4 regions of the Rhizobium sp. WYCCWR 11152 genome follow, and region 3 is predicted to be linked to each of the others. Evidence: predicted binding sites of a transcription regulator. Region 3 holds the regulator's gene; each other region holds the start of a gene.

Region 1 (4,120 bases), on a different contig from region 3:
TGTCATCGGAGACGATGGCGTTGTGCGCGACCGCCATCAGCGCATCATGGGCGTCGTAATCGTCGCGTGTCGGAAAGAAAGCCTCATTGGTCGCAACCAGCGGTAGGTCGTGGGCATAGGCGAGCCCGATAATCTTCTGTTCGTGCCGCTTGTCGTAGGTGCCGTGCCGCTGCAGCTCGACATAAAGCCTGTCGCCGAAGAGACGCTTCAGCGTGAGCAGCCGGACTTCCGCCTGAGCGGGATGGCCTTCCTTGATCGCCACGTCGACCGGCCCGGTCAAGGCGCCGCTCAATGCGATCAGCCCTTCCGTGCCCGCCTCCTCCAGCCAGGAGGCGCTGATATGAACGGCCTGGTTGCTCTCGCCGCCGAGATAGGCCCGACTGACGAGATCGACCAGCCTTTCATAACCGGCATCCGTCGCGGCGAGAAGAACGATCGACGGCAGCTTGACCAGTGCCTGCTGGCCGCCGCGCTTCTCCGTTTCCAACCCATCTTCCATGTCGATCGAGACCTGGCAGCCGATGATCGGCTGCAGGCCGTCTTCCATCGCCTTCTGCGAGAATTCGAGGGCGACGAACAGATTGTTGGTGTCGGTAATCGCAATCGCCGGCTGACTGTCGCCGGTCGCCTTGTAGAGGATCTTCTTCAGTGGCAGGGCGCCCTCGAGAAGCGAATAGGCGGAATGGACCCTCAGGTGGATGAAGCCTGGCGTGCCGCCGGTCGCCTCACCCGTTGAACCCTTTGCCGTATCCGCCATGATATGCCTTTCCAATCACCCGAATGAATCGGACGCATTGTCGGCATAGAGGGCGATGATGTCCAGAAGAAGTCCCGCGTCCGGACCGCATGATTACCATGCGGTCCCCTGAAAACTTTAGAGCGCCATGACGATGAGCGAGAAGCTTGCAACGAACATTGCGATGGAGGTGAATGCTGCGATATCACGGATCATGTCAGTCATCGGGCTCTCCTTTACTCGTTATGTTTTCAATTTGTTCCATGTATGTTCCGTTGTCAACAGGAATCTTTTCCTCCTTTCTTGTGTTTGAAAATCCCAGGAAATAGGCGACGAATCGGCTAAAGGGCCGGCGCTCGATGTGATCGGCAGCAGCCTTGCCCTTTCCCGATCCGCCGCAGATTGGTCATGGTACTCAGGCGGCAGACCTCCTCAGGGCGACTCTTTATTTCCGGCATATGTTCTTTTTTTGTTCTTTACATGCCGCGGCATATTTGCCAGCATCGGGCCGAGAGGAGAATGACATGGTCGATATTGCGATGCTGAACGAATTCGTCGTGGAGGCGAAGGCTGCGACCTATGTCGGCGGCGGCGTGGCGCGCGTGCCCTGCCGGCCGGGTGCCCACGATATCGGTTTCGAACGCGGCGACTGGCGCTATCTCGACAGCTATTTCGGCGGGACCGATTTCGCCGGACAGGAAGTGGTGTGGCTTGCCGACGAGCCCGTCTGGGCGATGAATTATTTCGGCTGCATCATTGCGCCTGAGCTTATCGACGGCGCAGCAGCGGGAACGGTGATCAAGACGGCACTTTCTGCGATGTATCGCGAGGGCCGGTTTCTTGGCGGGATGGAATTCGACCATCCGTTCGGCCGCTATATCGACAGCAGCGAAGGCGGCTGCGAGCGGTTCAGCGGCCACGAATGCATCATGGTCGATGGCCAGAAGGCCTATGTGCTCGACTATCGCGGCGGGCTGGTCATCCCCTGATCGTGGCCCGCTACACCTTCCCCGCTCGCGGGGCGAAGGGACATGCCGCACCGGCTTTCTCTAACCTCGACGCTGCGTTTGGCACGTTCCCTCGCCCCGCTTTTACGGGGGTCCGAAGGACAGGGCGAGACGAGTGGCTCGACCCCGGTAGGTTAGGGTGAGGAGCAGCCATCGGCGTTAACCGGACAGCCATGGACCGCGGTCTCAGAAATCGACGATCTTGCCATCGGAGATCGTCACGCGCCGATCCATGCGGCGGGCGAGCTCGTGATTATGGGTGGCGATGAGGGCAGCAAGGCCGGATTGGCGCACCAGCGCTTCCAGCGCGTCGAAGACGTAGCTTGCCGTTTCGGGGTCGAGATTGCCGGTCGGCTCGTCGGCAAGAAGCAGGGTCGGCGCATTGGCGACGGCGCGAGCAATCGCAACGCGCTGCTGCTCGCCGCCGGAAAGCTCGCCGGGGCGATGCGAGCCACGATGGCCGATGCGCATATAATCGAGAAGCTGGCCGGCCCGCTCTCCGGCTTCCTTCCAGGAAAGCCCGGCGATCAGCTGCGGCATCATGATATTTTCAAGCGCCGAGAATTCCGGCAGCAAGTGGTGGAACTGATAGACGAAGCCGATTTCGCTGCGGCGGATGGCGGTGCGTTTCTCGTCGCTCAGGCCGTCGCAGGCATGGCCGTTGATGTTGACCTCACCGCCGTCCGGATGCTCCAGGAGGCCGGCGACATGCAGCAGTGTCGACTTGCCGGTGCCGGAAGGGGCGACGAGAGCGACAATCTCCCCCTTCGATATCGAAAAATCCGCGCCCTTCAGGATCGAGAGCAGCGTACCGCCCTGCCCGTAATGGCGCTCGACGCCGGTAAGCTGGAGAACGACGTTGCGTTTCATGAAGGCGGCATTCCTTATTCGTAGCGCAGGGCCTGCACCGGATCGAGCCTGGAGGCACGCCAGGCCGGGAAGATGGTCGCGATGAAGGAGAGCGTCAGCGCCATGACGACGATCGAGATCGTTTCGCTGAGATCCATCTCGGCCGGCAGCTGGCTGAGGAAATAGACCTGCGGATTGAACAGTACGGTGCCTGAAATCCACGAGAAGAACTGGCGGACGGATTCGATGTTGACGCAGACGAGAACGCCGAGCAGCACACCGGCAATGGTGCCGACGATGCCGATCGCCGCCCCAGTCATGAAGAAGATGCGCATGATCGCGCCGGCGCTGGCGCCCATGGTGCGCAGGATGGCGATATCGCTGCCCTTGTCCTTCACCAGCATGATGAGGCCGGAGATGATGTTCAGCGCCGCGACAAGCACGATCAGAGTCAGGATCATGAACATGACGTTGCGCTCGACCTGCAGCGCCGAGAAGAAGGTCTGGTTGCGCTGGCGCCAGTCGGTGATGGCGATCTGGCGGCCGGCCGCTTCCTCCACCTTGGGCCTCAGATCGTCGATATCGTCGGGGTTGTCGACGAAGAGCTCGATCGACTGCACCAGTCCCTCGGCATTGAAATAGAGCTGCGCTTCCTCGAGCGGCATGAAGATGATCGAGGAGTCATATTCCGACATGCCGATCTCGAAGAGACCGGAAATCTTGTAGGACTTGATACGCGGGCTGACGCCCATCGGCGTAATGTCGCCATCCGGTGACGTCAGCGTAATGAGATCGCCAACACGCAGACCGAGTTGGTCGGCCATGCGGGTGCCGATCAGCACGCCGTCGCCGGATGCATACCCCACCATATCGCCTGATTTGATGTTGTCGGAGACCGTCTTGAGCTTGGTCAGATCCTCGGCGCGGGCGCCGCGCACCAGAGCGCCGGTGCTGCCGCCGGCCTGGGCGGAGGCGAGCACCTGGCCTTCCACTAGCGGTAACGCCATCTTGACGCCGGGTACGGCGGCGAGTTTGCTGCTGAGGACCGGATAATCGGTGAAGGGGCCGTCGACCGGCTGGACGATCATGTGGCCGTTGATGCCGAGGATGCGCGAGACGAGTTCGGTGCGGAAGCCGTTCATCACGGCCATGACAATGATCAGCGTCGCAACGCCAAGCATGATGCCGACGAAGGAGAAGCCGGCGATGACCGATATGAAGGCTTCCTTACGGCGGGCGCGTAGATAACGCCACGCCACGAGGCGTTCAAAGGTGGAAAATGGCTTGCCAGCCGGACCCAAGCCGGATTTCGAACTCCGGTCCACTGCTGCCTCTGCCATTTCGCCTCCGTTTCCTTAAGCCACGAACCGATTGATCGCCGCTTCGATGGTCATCGTTTCGCGGGCGCCGGTCTTGCGGTCCTTCACTTCCACTTCGCCGTTTGCGACCGCACGCGGGCCGGCGATAATCTGTACGGGTACACCGATCAGATCGGCGGTCGCGAATTTCGTGCCGGCCCGGTCGTCGG
Region 2 (4,120 bases), on a different contig from region 3:
AATATTAACTATCGCAAAGTCTCCCCGGAGGAACTGGGAGATGCTGCACTTCGTTTCTGTCGAAAATCGTGGAGGAGCGTCGATGGCAACTGAAAGATGGAACAGCCCGGTCAAGGTTGGTTTCGAAGGTGCCGATGCGCGAACGGTCGATGGGCCGTTCGATGCGCTGAAGTGCCTGGCGGATCTGTGGCCGAGTATGCGCGGGCTTCGTTATATCAAGGCCCGCAGCACCTGCCGGGCGGCGCTCGATGGGCGCAAGAGCGTGGAAGAAGCAAGAGCCGAGTTTCTGGCGGCCGCCGAAGAGGCGAAGCTGAAGCTGCATTAGCACTTCGGCAAGGAATTTCGGGCGATTTTCGCCTTCTGGGCGCGCAAGCGTGCCGGAACGGGACAATGCTTTAGTTTTGATTTAACCCTGCAATAAATGCCTGCCGGGTTTTGGTGCAAAGGGCGTTGCGCCTGGTACAGGTGCATCAATAGAAGACGACCAGCCATCATGATGATGGTTAGAGGCTCGTCAGCTCTGCGGAAACGCAGGCGAGCCTCGTCCGAGCAAGCGGACGCCTCAGCAGTCCGCGCCGCCCTCATTCTCCACTTCGATATAACCGACGCCGATGATCGTGCCGTCCGTCGCGCGGATGAAGGAGGGGAGATAGTGAGGCTCTGCCGGTGTGCAGGCGACGGCCCCGGTATATTCGTTGAGAGCGATCTGGTCCTTCGGCAAAGCGGAATAATTCGTGCCGGTTTCCAGCGAGGCATGGGCGGAGCCGGCAAAGACACCGCAACCGGCAATCAAGGTCGTTGCCCAGAGGCGAGGAAGCAACTGCATGAGAGTCTCCAGCGTTTAGGTCCGGCATTTCAACCCGCGGGAGGGCATTTTGGTTCCCTTCATAAATCGTAAAGAAATGCACGCGAGCCGGACTTTTATTTGATGCATGTCGTTGTCCTAAAACCGCTGCACACTTTTAGGCGACATGCGTTAGCGTCGCAGCAAGCGAGCACGCACATAGCCTCGCCCGACGACGCCCTCGGCGATCTCGATTGCCCGCTCGATATCACCCCGCTGACGCACGAAACCTTCGAGGATGACATAGGAGCCCGATATGCTGACGGTGATTTCGCCGGCTTCGATATCGGCGGCCGCATGAAGGGCGCTCTCCACCGAGGCGCGCGTCGCGGCATCGCTGTGGCCCTGCCGGCCGGGCTCGCCATGCCCCGTGAATGCTGGAAAGCCGAGCACCGTGAACGTTTCCTAATGTTGGTTGATGTCTGTTAACGCCGCAGCGACGCATTTCGTTGCGTCCCCCGGAAAAGAAGAGCCTGTTCGACAGCGATACCTGCACGGTGGCATGGGGTACCCTTGGCGAAAGGCGCCGCGGCTTCCATATTTGGCTGCAGTCGAAAGAGGGATGATGACGATGAAAGCGCTTCTGCCTGCCTTGTTTGCTGAGGCACTGCTTGCCGGCTGTTCCTCGGCCGATGCGCCGGCGCTGGAACCCATTCCCGGCAGCATCACCTATGGCGGCCAGCCGCGAACGAAGCTCAGCAAGTCGCCGGTCGGCAGCGCCGTCTACAACCAGTTCTACAACGGGACAGGACAGCGCGTGGAGGAAACCTATATTCTTCAGCCGGACCGCAGCCTGAAGCTGGTGCGGCGCGAGATCGGTCCGGATTTCCCCGACTGAGATGTTGCCCGCGCGCCAGATCGCTTGACAGGGACAGCAATCGCGAACATTCAAGGAACATCTAATCTTTCCCCAGTGATTCTGCGGGAGCCCGACCGGACGGCTGGATGTATCTCGAAAAGCTCAATCCGCAGCAGCGCATGGCCGTCGAGCACGGCACGCTCATCGACGGCAACCATATTGCCGGGCCGCTGCTGGTCATTGCCGGCGCCGGCTCCGGCAAGACGAATACCTTGGCGCATCGCGTCGCCCATCTCATCGTCAAAGGCGCCGATCCCCGCCGCATCCTGCTGATGACCTTCTCGCGCCGGGCAGCCGCCGAGATGGCGCGGCGTGTCGAGCGCATCTGCCGCGATGTGCTTGGTTCGAATGCCGGCGTGATGGCGGACGCGCTTTCCTGGTCCGGCACCTTCCACGGCATCGGCGCGCGGCTGTTGCGCGATTATGCGGAGCAGATCGGTCTGGATCCTGGGTTTACCATCCACGACCGCGAAGACAGTGCCGATCTGATGAACCTGATCCGGCACGACCTCGGCTTCTCGAAGACGGAAAGCCGTTTTCCCACAAAAGGCACGTGCCTTGCCATCTATTCCAGGGCGGTGAATTCGGAAACCGCGCTCGACCTCGTGCTGCGCGACGTCTTTCCCTGGTGCGCGACGTGGGAGAAACAGCTGCGCGAACTCTTCGCCTGTTATGTCGAGGCCAAGCAGAGCCAGAACGTGCTCGATTACGACGATCTGCTGCTCTACTGGGCGCAGATGGTTGGCGAAGAAATGATTGCCGAGGATATCGGCAGCCGCTTCGACCATGTGCTGGTCGACGAATATCAGGACACCAACCGGTTGCAGGCCTCGATCCTGCTGGCGCTGAAACCCCAAGGCCAGGGGCTGACCGTCGTCGGCGACGATGCCCAGTCGATCTATTCCTTCCGTGCCGCGACGGTGCGCAACATTCTCGATTTTCCCGCCGCCTTCAGCCCGGCCGCCAATATCGTCACGCTCGACCGCAACTACCGCTCGACGCAGCCGATCCTCGCCGCCGCCAACGCCGTCATCGATCTCGCCTCGGAGCGCTTCACCAAGAACCTCTGGACCGAGCGGCAATCGTCCGAGCGGCCGCGCCTGGTCACGGTGCGCGACGAGGCCGAGCAGGCGCGCTACATCACCGACATGGTGCTCGACAACCGCGAGGAAGGCCTCACGCTCAAACAGCAGGCCGTGCTCTTCCGCGCCTCGCATCACAGCGGGCCGCTGGAGGTCGAGCTGACCCGGCGCAACATCCCCTTCGTCAAATTCGGCGGGCTGAAGTTTCTCGACAGCACGCATGTGAAGGACATGCTGGCCACCCTTCGCTTCGCGCAGAACCCGCGCGACCGTGTGGCGGGCTTCCGGCTGATGCAGATCCTGCCGGGCGTCGGCCCGTCGACGGCGCAGAAGACGCTCGACCTGATGGCCGAGGATGCCAGCCCGATTACTGCTCTTGGCTCCATGCCAGCGCCGCCGCGCTCCGGCGAGGACTGGACAATGTTCGTTTCGATGCTGCAGGAGCTGAAGACCGGGAAGGCCGGCTGGCCGGCAGAGATCGGTTTGGCGCGGCAATGGTACGCGCCGCATCTGGAACGGCTGCACGAGGATGCCGCGACGCGGCAGGCCGATCTGCTGCAGCTCGAGCAGATCGCTAGCGGTTATGCCTCACGCGAGCGCTTTCTCACCGAGCTCACCCTCGATCCGCCGGATGCGACCAGTGACCAGGCGGGCGTGCCGCTTCTCGACGAGGATTATCTCATCCTGTCGACCATTCATTCGGCCAAGGGCCAGGAATGGACGAAGGTGTTCATGCTGAACGTCGTCGACGGCTGCATACCGAGCGATCTCGCCGTCGGCACCACCGCCGAAATCGAGGAGGAACGCCGACTGCTCTATGTCGCGATGACGCGCGCCCGAGATGGTCTCGACCTCGTCGTGCCGCAACGCTTCTTCACCTACGGGCAGAATTCGCAGGGCGACCGGCATGTCTATGCCTCACGCAGCCGCTTCATTCCCGCAACGCTGCTGCAGTTCTTCGAAGCCTGCAGCTGGCCGCAGGGAAAATCGGAGGCCGCGCAAGCGCAGGCGCGGCAGGTGCGCATCGATGTCGGCGCCCGCATGCGCGGCATGTGGCGATAACTGGATAGCGTTCAGAGTGAAAGCGGCGGCTCGGCCGGTTTCAGGAAATGCTTGATCCCTGCTGCTTCAACAGCCTCGACTGAGGCCGGCGACCATTTCGGATTGCGATCCTTGTCGATGACGGCGGCGCGGATACCCTCGAAGAAATCGGGATTATCAAGCATCTGCAGACAGGCGCCGAGTTCGCGGCCGAGGCATTCGGCAAGCGAGGCGCTGCGGCGGCCGTCCCTGAGCAGCCGCAAAGCGAGCTTCAGACTGGTCGGTGAACGCGTC
Region 3 (4,120 bases):
CTTCATATCCCAGGGGGCGAGGAACTGGCCCTTCTTGACATTGACGACGCGGCCGGTCTTGGCGGCGGCGATAAGAAGGTCGGTCTGGCGGCAAAGGAAGGCCGGGATCTGCAGGACATCGACGACCTTCGCCACCTCCCCGCATTGCTCGGCGGTATGAACGTCGGTCAGGACGGGAAAGCCGAATTCCTTCTTGAGGTCGGCAAAGACCTCCATGCCCTTTTCGATCCCGATGCCGCGTTCGGCCGAAAGCGAGGTCCGGTTCGCTTTGTCGAAGGAGCTCTTGTAGACGAGGCCGATACCGAGCTTTCCGCAAAGCTCTTTCAGCGTGCCGGCAACCATGAAGGCGTGGTCGCGGCTCTCCATCTGGCAGGGACCGGCAATCAGCGACAGGCGGCCGGTATTGGAAAAAGTGACCTGGCCTTGGCCTTCGCCGATCCTGACTTCGGAATTCGTATCAGTGCTCATCGTGTTTCCTCGAAGGCGAAGAGCGTGCCCTGCCCGGGCGCGGGCTTCACCAGAATGCGATTGTTCTTGCGCGTGTAGGTCACCCCGTTAGCAGCCAAATGCGCTTCTGTCACGGCAAGATCGGCGACAGTGAAGAGGATTGCCCGGCCGCGCAGGCCGCGATCGGCGGATGAGCCGGCGATGTCGAAATAGGCCTCCAGCCCTTCCGGCGTCATCAGGCTGATTTTCGCATTCGATGCTGCGATATTGACGCCGAACCCGGTCTTCTCGACTGCCGATTGCGCCACCGCAAGGCTGACGAAGGCAGCGAAGGCGGCCGGCTCCGGCGTGCAAAGCGCGATCTCGACTATGCCGGTGACACCATTGGCATGCGCCTCCAGCGCGGCGCGGTCGGCCGGCAGCGGATTGACGCGCTCGACGCTGAAAAGCAGGAGATCCGGCGCGCGCAGGTCGCCGGCAAAAGCCAGCTTGAAGCCGGCAATCGCCTCGGAACCGTCCGGCATCGTCATCGGCCGGGTGAACTCCAGCATCTCGCCGGCGCTCGATCCGTTGCCGACGAAATTCTGATGATCGATGCCGGCATCCTTGCTGCCGAAAGCCAGCCCCGAAAGCCCCTCCTCGCCGCAGCGGAAGCGGAAGGCCTGGTTGCGGGCGGTGAAGACATTGCCTTGCCGCGCTGATGCCTCGCTCTCCTCGACGCTCGCAATCCCGAGCGGCTCCAGATAAGTCTTGTCGGCAAAGAAGACGCAGGCATTCTCCGTTCCGAAGGGATGGCGCGCATCGGCGGCAACGGTGAAGCCGAGCTTGCCGAGCCTCTCGCGCGCCAGATCGATATTGACGACCGGCAGCACGACATGATCCAGCGGGTGCGGTTTGGCGGAGTGCTCGTTCATGATATCCCCTCTCCTAACACGGCAGAGATGTGTGAGAGTGCCGCCCAAGGCAAGACTTGTGTGCCAATCCGGCGAATGAAAATAATAATCTCAACGAGTTGGCGCCAAGTTTTACGGAAATTTAGCTACTTGCGGAACACATATGGAACATATAGTGTATGTTCTGGATTTGTTTCAATCACGAGGTCACAACGTCGATGCTCACGCGCAAACAACAGGAGCTTCTCCTTTTCATTCATGAGCGCATGAAGGAATCCGGCGTTCCGCCATCTTTCGACGAAATGAAGGATGCCCTGGATCTCGCTTCCAAGTCCGGGATTCACCGGCTGATTACGGCGCTGGAGGAGCGTGGCTTCATTCGCCGCCTACCGAACCGCGCCCGTGCGCTCGAGGTCATCAAGCTTCCGGAGGCCTACAGCCCCAGCATCCAGCCCCGGCGCGGCTTTTCGCCGAGCGTCATCGAGGGCAGCCTCGGCAAACCTCAGCCGGTCGCCGCCCCCGCTCCCGCAAAACCCGTCGCCGACAACGGCAACTCGGTCTCCGTGCCGGTCATGGGCCGAATCGCTGCCGGTGTGCCGATCTCGGCGATCCAGAACAACACCCACGACATCGTCGTTCCGGCCGACATGCTCGGTTCCGGTGAACATTATGCGCTGGAGGTCAAGGGCGATTCGATGATCGACGCCGGCATCTTCGACGGCGACACCGTGATCATCCGCAACGGCAGCACTGCAAGTCCTGGCGACATCGTCGTTGCTCTCGTCGACGACGAGGAAGCGACACTGAAGCGCTTCCGCCGCAAGGGCGCCTCGATCGCGCTGGAGGCCGCCAACCCGGCTTACGAGACCCGGATTTTCGGGCCGGACCGTGTCAAGGTTCAGGGTAAACTCGTCGGCCTCATTCGCCGCTATCACTGACATTGGCTAGGCTCGATTCGGTAAAGCTGTTGCTGCGCCAGTCATAGGCGCGATGGCGCATCCATGGCCGCGACAATGCATCGAATGCGGTTGCGACCTCCAGGCCGGCGTCCGTGAAGCGCAACTCGATGGATCCGGTCCTGCGCAGCGTCTCACCGGTGAAGAGCGTCGCACCCGAGCGGCAGCTGTTGAAGCGAAGGCGGACCGAGGTCACGACGATATCGGCCGCGTCGCATGCCGGACCGAGATAGGCGGCATTGTCGATGACAGCAACCACCTGACCATTGGCGAGCCTTGATGTGCACCAGGCCTTCTTGACGCAGGAAAAGCGGTTTGCGTCACCGCCCGCTGTGGCCGCCCGCATCGCGGTCCTTGCTTCGTTCTGCTGATCGCGGGAAAGCCTGACGCGGCGGTCTTCTCCTACCGGCGGGATAGCAGGACCATCCAGCATCTTCGGCGGATCATGCCTCGGCAGGACCAGCGCTCTCTGCCACTGGTCGAAGATGAAATCCGGCGGTCTTTCACGGTTGGACGCCATGGCCGCCGCCTCGACGATTGCGACGAGACTGCCATCCTCCGAAATCACCAAATCCGGCGGACGGGGACCCGGCAGAAGCAGCAGGATGAGCGTTGCGACCGCGATGATCGATGTGCCGACATGGCGCAACCGGGTGCGGAGCAGCGTCAGCAGCAGAAAGCCTGCCACGGCGACGGCGAAATACCAGGCGGGCAAGCGGCCGACGTCTATATTGCCATCCCAGCCGGACACCGTCTTTGCGACCGCGATCACCAGATCGAGGCCGAATCCCACCACCTTCCAAGGCAAAACGTCCAGGCCGAAAGGCATGAGCAGCATCGCCAGCAGGCCGGCCGGCATGATGATGAAGGAGATGATCGGCATTGTCGCGAGGTTTGCCGGCAGGCCGTAGGCGGTCAGGCGATGAAAATGCTCGATCGAAAACAGCGCGGTGGAAAAACCGCCGATCAGCGAGGTCAGGAAGATGCCGCCGAAGAAGCCCGCAACCGTAACGAATGGCCTGATGATCGGCAGCTTCAGGAAGGCGTTTTCGCGGACGCGCCGGTCCTTCCACAGCTGATAGCCCGAGACCAGCGCCAATGTCGCTGCAAAAGACATCTGGAAGCTCGGACCCAAAACCTCGGACGGCGAAATGACGATGATGACGAGCGCGGAGAGAGCGACATTGCGCAGGCTGATCGACGGCCGGTCGAAGAAGACGGCAACCAACATGATGGCCATCATGATGAAGGCGCGTTCGGCAGAGACCGCAAAGCCCGAAATCAGGAAATAGGCGGTGACAGCGATGAGCGCGCCGGCGGCAGCGATCTTCTTCGTCGGGTAGGCCTCAGCAATGCCGGGAAAGAGGCTGAGCAGCATCCGGAAGCCGACGAAGAAGATGCCGGCCGACAGCGCCATGTTGAGGCCGGAGATGGCGATGATATGAGCCAGACCGGACTGGCGCAGCGCCTCCGTCGTTTCATTCGAGATGGCACGCCGCTCGTCCGTCACCAGAGCAGCGGCGAAAGCGCCGGTGTCGCCGGGCAGGATCGACCTTATGCGGTCACCAATGCCGCTGCGCAGCCGGTAGAGCCCTTCGAGCAGCGTTTCAGCCGTCGATCTGGCAGCCTGGGGACCAGCCTGCGCATCGACCTTCGTCGGTGCACCGTAGAAGAAGCCGTTGGCGCCGATGCCATCGAAATAGGCACCGAAGGAGAAGTCGTTGAGTTCGGGAAGTGCCGGACCTGCCGGCGGCGTCAGCCGCGCCCTGCCGGTAATGATATCGCCGATCTCGAAGGCCGCGTCCGCGCCGCGGGCGATGGCGG
Region 4 (4,120 bases), 400 kb from region 3:
AAGTGGTGCCGCTGCCGGTATCGCCGCAGCAGCCGGAGGACCTGACGGGATCGGCCGTCATCCTTCTCGTCGAGGACGAGGAGGCGGTGCGCCGCGGCGGCAAGCGCATGCTGGAAACGCGCGGCTACACCGTGCACGAGGCGGGCTCGGGCGTCGAGGCGCTGGCCATCTTGGAAGAACTCGACGGCAAGGTCGATATCGTCGTTTCCGACGTCGTGATGCCCGAAATGGACGGGCCGACGCTGTTGCGCGAGCTGCGCAAGACCTATCCCGACATGAAGTTCATCTTCGTCTCGGGTTATGCCGAAGATGCCTTTGCCCGCAACCTGCCGCCGGAGGCGAAGTTCGGCTTCCTGCCGAAGCCTTTCTCGCTGAAGCAGCTTGCTGTTGTGGTGAAGGAGACGTTGGACGGGTGAGGAGGTTTGACGGAGAGGTCGTGCCGTGTTGGCCCCCCTCTGCCCTGCCGGGCATCTCCCCCACAGGTGGGGAGATCACAAGGGGCGAACGCTTCCCATCACATCAACGCTTCACCGAGTTGAAAGGGACATTTGTTCAGAAAGCCGGTGGCTCCAGCCAATCTCCCCACCTGTGGGGGAGATGGCCGGCAGGCCAGAGGGGGCTTGCTCGGCATAACCGGCAGCCCGTAGCTCTCATTCACCCAGCGCCACCGCAATCTCAGCAGCAAGCCGCGCGTTGTTTTCGACGAGCGCGATGTTGGTCTTCAGGCTCTGGCCGTCCGTCAGGTCGAAGATGGTCGACAGAAGATAGGGTGTTACCGCCTTGCCGGTGACTTCGTCGCGTTCGGCGCTGTCGAGCGCCCGCTCGATATAGATTTCCATCTCTTCGCGCGCGATCTCGTCGGCCTCGGGCACGGGGTTGGCGACGAGCATGCCGCCGTCGATGCCGAGTTGTTCGCGCACCGTCTGGAAGTTGGCGATGGCGGCCGGGCTGTTCAGCGACAGCGGGCTGTGGATGCCCGAGGAGCGCGACCAGAAGGCGGGGAAATCCTCGCTCTCATAGGTGACGACAGGCACGCCGCGAGTTTCCAGCACTTCCAGCGTCTTCGGAATGTCGAGGATCGCCTTGGCGCCGGCGCAGACGACGATGACGCCGGTGCGAGCGAGTTCCTCGAGATCGGCTGATATATCGAAGCTTTCTTCGGCACCGCGATGCACGCCGCCGATGCCGCCTGTGGCAAAGACACGGATGCCGGCGCGCGCCGCCGCGATCATCGTGGCCGCGACCGTGGTGGCGCCGGTGCGGCGCTCGGCGATGGCGAAGGCGAGATCGGCGCGCGACACCTTCATCACTTCGGTCGCCTTGGCGAGTTGCTCCAGTTCCGCGGCTTCAAGACCAATATGCAGCGTGCCGTGAATGACGGCGATCGTTGCCGGCACTGCACCCTGTTCGCGGATGATCGCCTCGACGCTGCGGGCCATCTCGATATTGCCGGGATAGGGCATGCCGTGGGTGATAATGGTCGATTCCAGCGCCACCAGCGGTGCGCCGCGCTGCTTGGCGCTGGCGACTTCCTTCGAATAGGCGATCGGCAGAAGAGGGGAGATGGGCTTGGTCATGGTCTTGTCCTGTGATCGACAGAGCATGATGCCGAAGTGACGACATCATGCTCAACTATTTAATCAGCCGCTTCAATGCAGAATTCTGACCTGGGGAACAAGGGCAAGCGCCTCATTCAGCAGATCGGGCGTCAGATTTTCGTTGACGGCGTGCCGCGACTGCACGGTCAGTATGGCGGCCGCAGTGCCGTGGCGGACGGCCTCTTCGAGCGAAAGGCCTGATATCAATGCGGCGAGTGTGCCGGCCGCAAGAGAATCGCCGGCACCCGTAACATCGGCGACGGTGTCGGCGATCGGTGGCTGCAGCGTCATGGCGCGGCCCTCGCAAAGCGCGACGAGCTCGCGCCGGCCGCGGGTGACGACGGCATTCCTGATGCCAATTTCATTCAGCAACGGCGGCCAGCCCGCAGCCTCTTCCGGCCGCTCGCCGGTAAGGGCGGCAGCTTCAGCCTCATTCAGGAACAGGTAGTCGATATCCCCGATGCAGGGTTTCAGCCTGACGACCTTGGCCGGCGAGATGGCGATTGCCGCAACAGGCTTGGCGAGGGAATGCGCCTTTGCGACGATCGCCGCGATCGTCTCTTCCGGCAGGTTGGCATCGAAGAGGATGAAATCGTGGGCGGCAAAGGCCTCCCGCACCCAGCGGATGGACAGACGCCGCGGCACGAAGAAGCGGTAGAGATCCATGTCGGCAAGGGCGATCACCAGATTGCCGTCCTTCTCGATGATCGCCGTGTAGCTCGGCGTCTTGCGGTCGAGGAAGACGAAGGGCCGGTCGTCGATGCCGGCGAAATCGGCAGCTTCTCCGACCGTCTCGCCCATCGGATCGCCGCCGCGCGGCGAGATCATCGTCACCTGAAAACCGAGCCTTGCCAGGTTGCGCGCCGCATTGAAGCCACCGCCGCCCGGCTCCTCGAACCATGCGCCGGGATTGCTGGCGCCAGGCGCCGTCTCGCCGGAGATGCGGCCGCGCCGGTCGATATGGGCGCCGCCGAGAACAAGAATCTTTTTCTTCATCCGATCCGCTCTCCCGATGCCCGAAGGACGAATCGATACGGTGCGCCCTGACGCGGCGGAGTCGGCACTTTTGGCCTAAGCCGTTGCTTTTTATTGATAAAACAAATGCAGAACACGTGTCGTTTTACCTTTTTCTTTCAACTGTTTGATCGCCTATTGCGAGAATGGAACAAATAGGGTACAAACTCGACATTGCTTGAGCGGCTTCAATAACCTAAAGGTGGATCGGATGTCTCAGAATTCATTGCGGCTGGTAGAGGACAAATCGGTGGACAAAAGCAAGGCGCTTGAAGCGGCACTCTCACAGATAGAGCGGTCGTTCGGCAAGGGCTCGATCATGAAACTCGGCTCCAACGAGAATGTTGTCGAGATCGAGACGATCTCGACCGGCTCGCTTGGTCTCGATATTGCACTCGGCGTTGGTGGCCTGCCGAGGGGCCGCATCATCGAAATCTACGGGCCGGAAAGCTCCGGTAAGACCACGCTTGCATTGCAGACGATTGCCGAAGCGCAGAAGAAGGGCGGCATCTGCGCCTTCGTCGATGCTGAACATGCGCTCGATCCCGTCTATGCCCGCAAGCTTGGCGTCGACCTGCAGAACCTTCTGATCTCGCAGCCCGATACCGGCGAGCAGGCGCTTGAAATCACCGATACGCTGGTGCGCTCCGGCGCCGTCGACGTTCTCGTCGTCGACTCGGTCGCCGCACTGACGCCGCGTGCCGAAATCGAAGGCGAGATGGGCGATAGCCTTCCCGGCCTGCAGGCGCGACTGATGAGCCAGGCGCTGCGCAAGCTCACCGCTTCGATCTCCAAGTCGAACACCATGGTTATCTTCATCAACCAGATCCGCATGAAGATCGGCGTTATGTTCGGTTCGCCGGAAACGACGACGGGCGGCAATGCGCTGAAGTTCTATGCCTCCGTGCGCCTCGACATCCGCCGCATCGGCGCGGTCAAGGAGCGCGAAGAGGTGATCGGCAACCAGACCCGCGTCAAGGTCGTCAAGAACAAGATGGCGCCGCCCTTCAAGCAGGTCGAGTTCGACATCATGTATGGCGAAGGTGTTTCCAAGACCGGCGAACTGGTCGATCTCGGTGTCAAGGCCGGCATCGTCGAGAAATCTGGCGCCTGGTTCTCCTATAACAGCCAGCGTCTCGGCCAGGGCCGTGAAAACGCCAAGACTTTCCTGCGCGACAATCCGGATCTCGCCCGCGAGATCGAACTGTCGCTGCGCCAGAATGCCGGCCTGATCGCCGACCGCTTCCTGCAGAACGGCGGACCGGACCCCGATGACGGCGATGGCGATGCCACTGCGGAAATGTAATTTTCGCGCCTAAACTCATCGGACAGTTCCAACCGGCCGCATTCCTGATGAGAATGCGGCCGGTTTTGTTTGTCTGCTGGACAGCGGCGGGGGTGAACGTTAAAAGCCGATGAATTTAAATTACCTGCCTCCGGCAGCATTGAAGGGCATAGCATGAGCGGTGTGAACGATATCCGGTCGACCTTCCTCGACTATTTCAAGA

The links. The regulator LexA, encoded in region 3, represses DNA repair genes until DNA is damaged. The targets are predictions, from matches to a motif close to TGTTCNNNNTGTGTTCNG.
Region 1: G9X67_RS19870 (DUF5680 domain-containing protein) is a predicted target of LexA. The motif match lies at 1,196-1,213, and genes of this name have one in related genera.
Region 2: G9X67_RS22565 (ATP-dependent helicase) is a predicted target of LexA. The motif match lies at 1,725-1,742, and genes of this name have one in related genera.
Region 4: recA (recombinase RecA) is a predicted target of LexA. The motif match lies at 2,760-2,777, and genes of this name have one in related genera.

What each region holds. Positions count from the first base shown of each region.
Region 1 covers NZ_JABFCP010000009.1:940,359-944,478, reverse strand. Annotated here, with positions in the region: gene dnaE (DNA polymerase III subunit alpha) at 1-757, opposite strand, end outside; gene G9X67_RS19870 (DUF5680 domain-containing protein) at 1,261-1,725, shown strand; gene G9X67_RS19865 (ABC transporter ATP-binding protein) at 1,930-2,613, opposite strand; gene G9X67_RS19860 (lipoprotein-releasing ABC transporter permease subunit) at 2,628-3,932, opposite strand; gene proS (proline--tRNA ligase) at 3,948-4,120, opposite strand, start outside.
Region 2 covers NZ_JABFCP010000011.1:206,916-211,035, forward strand. Annotated here, with positions in the region: gene G9X67_RS22545 (DUF982 domain-containing protein) at 83-325, shown strand; gene G9X67_RS22550 (hypothetical protein) at 563-826, opposite strand; gene G9X67_RS22555 (BON domain-containing protein) at 977-1,237, opposite strand; gene G9X67_RS22560 (hypothetical protein) at 1,416-1,682, shown strand; gene G9X67_RS22565 (ATP-dependent helicase) at 1,790-3,847, shown strand; gene G9X67_RS22570 (enoyl-CoA hydratase/isomerase family protein) at 3,859-4,120, opposite strand, start outside.
Region 3 covers NZ_JABFCP010000008.1:737,569-741,688, forward strand. Annotated here, with positions in the region: gene kdsA (3-deoxy-8-phosphooctulonate synthase) at 1-468, opposite strand, end outside; gene G9X67_RS13415 (VOC family protein) at 465-1,361, opposite strand; gene lexA (transcriptional repressor LexA) at 1,559-2,278, shown strand; gene G9X67_RS13425 (ComEC/Rec2 family competence protein) at 2,259-4,120, opposite strand, start outside.
Region 4 covers NZ_JABFCP010000008.1:340,212-344,331, forward strand. Annotated here, with positions in the region: gene G9X67_RS11460 (PAS domain-containing sensor histidine kinase) at 1-416, shown strand, start outside; gene G9X67_RS11465 (pseudouridine-5'-phosphate glycosidase) at 651-1,577, opposite strand; gene G9X67_RS11470 (carbohydrate kinase family protein) at 1,650-2,594, opposite strand; gene recA (recombinase RecA) at 2,824-3,918, shown strand; gene alaS (alanine--tRNA ligase) at 4,072-4,120, shown strand, end outside.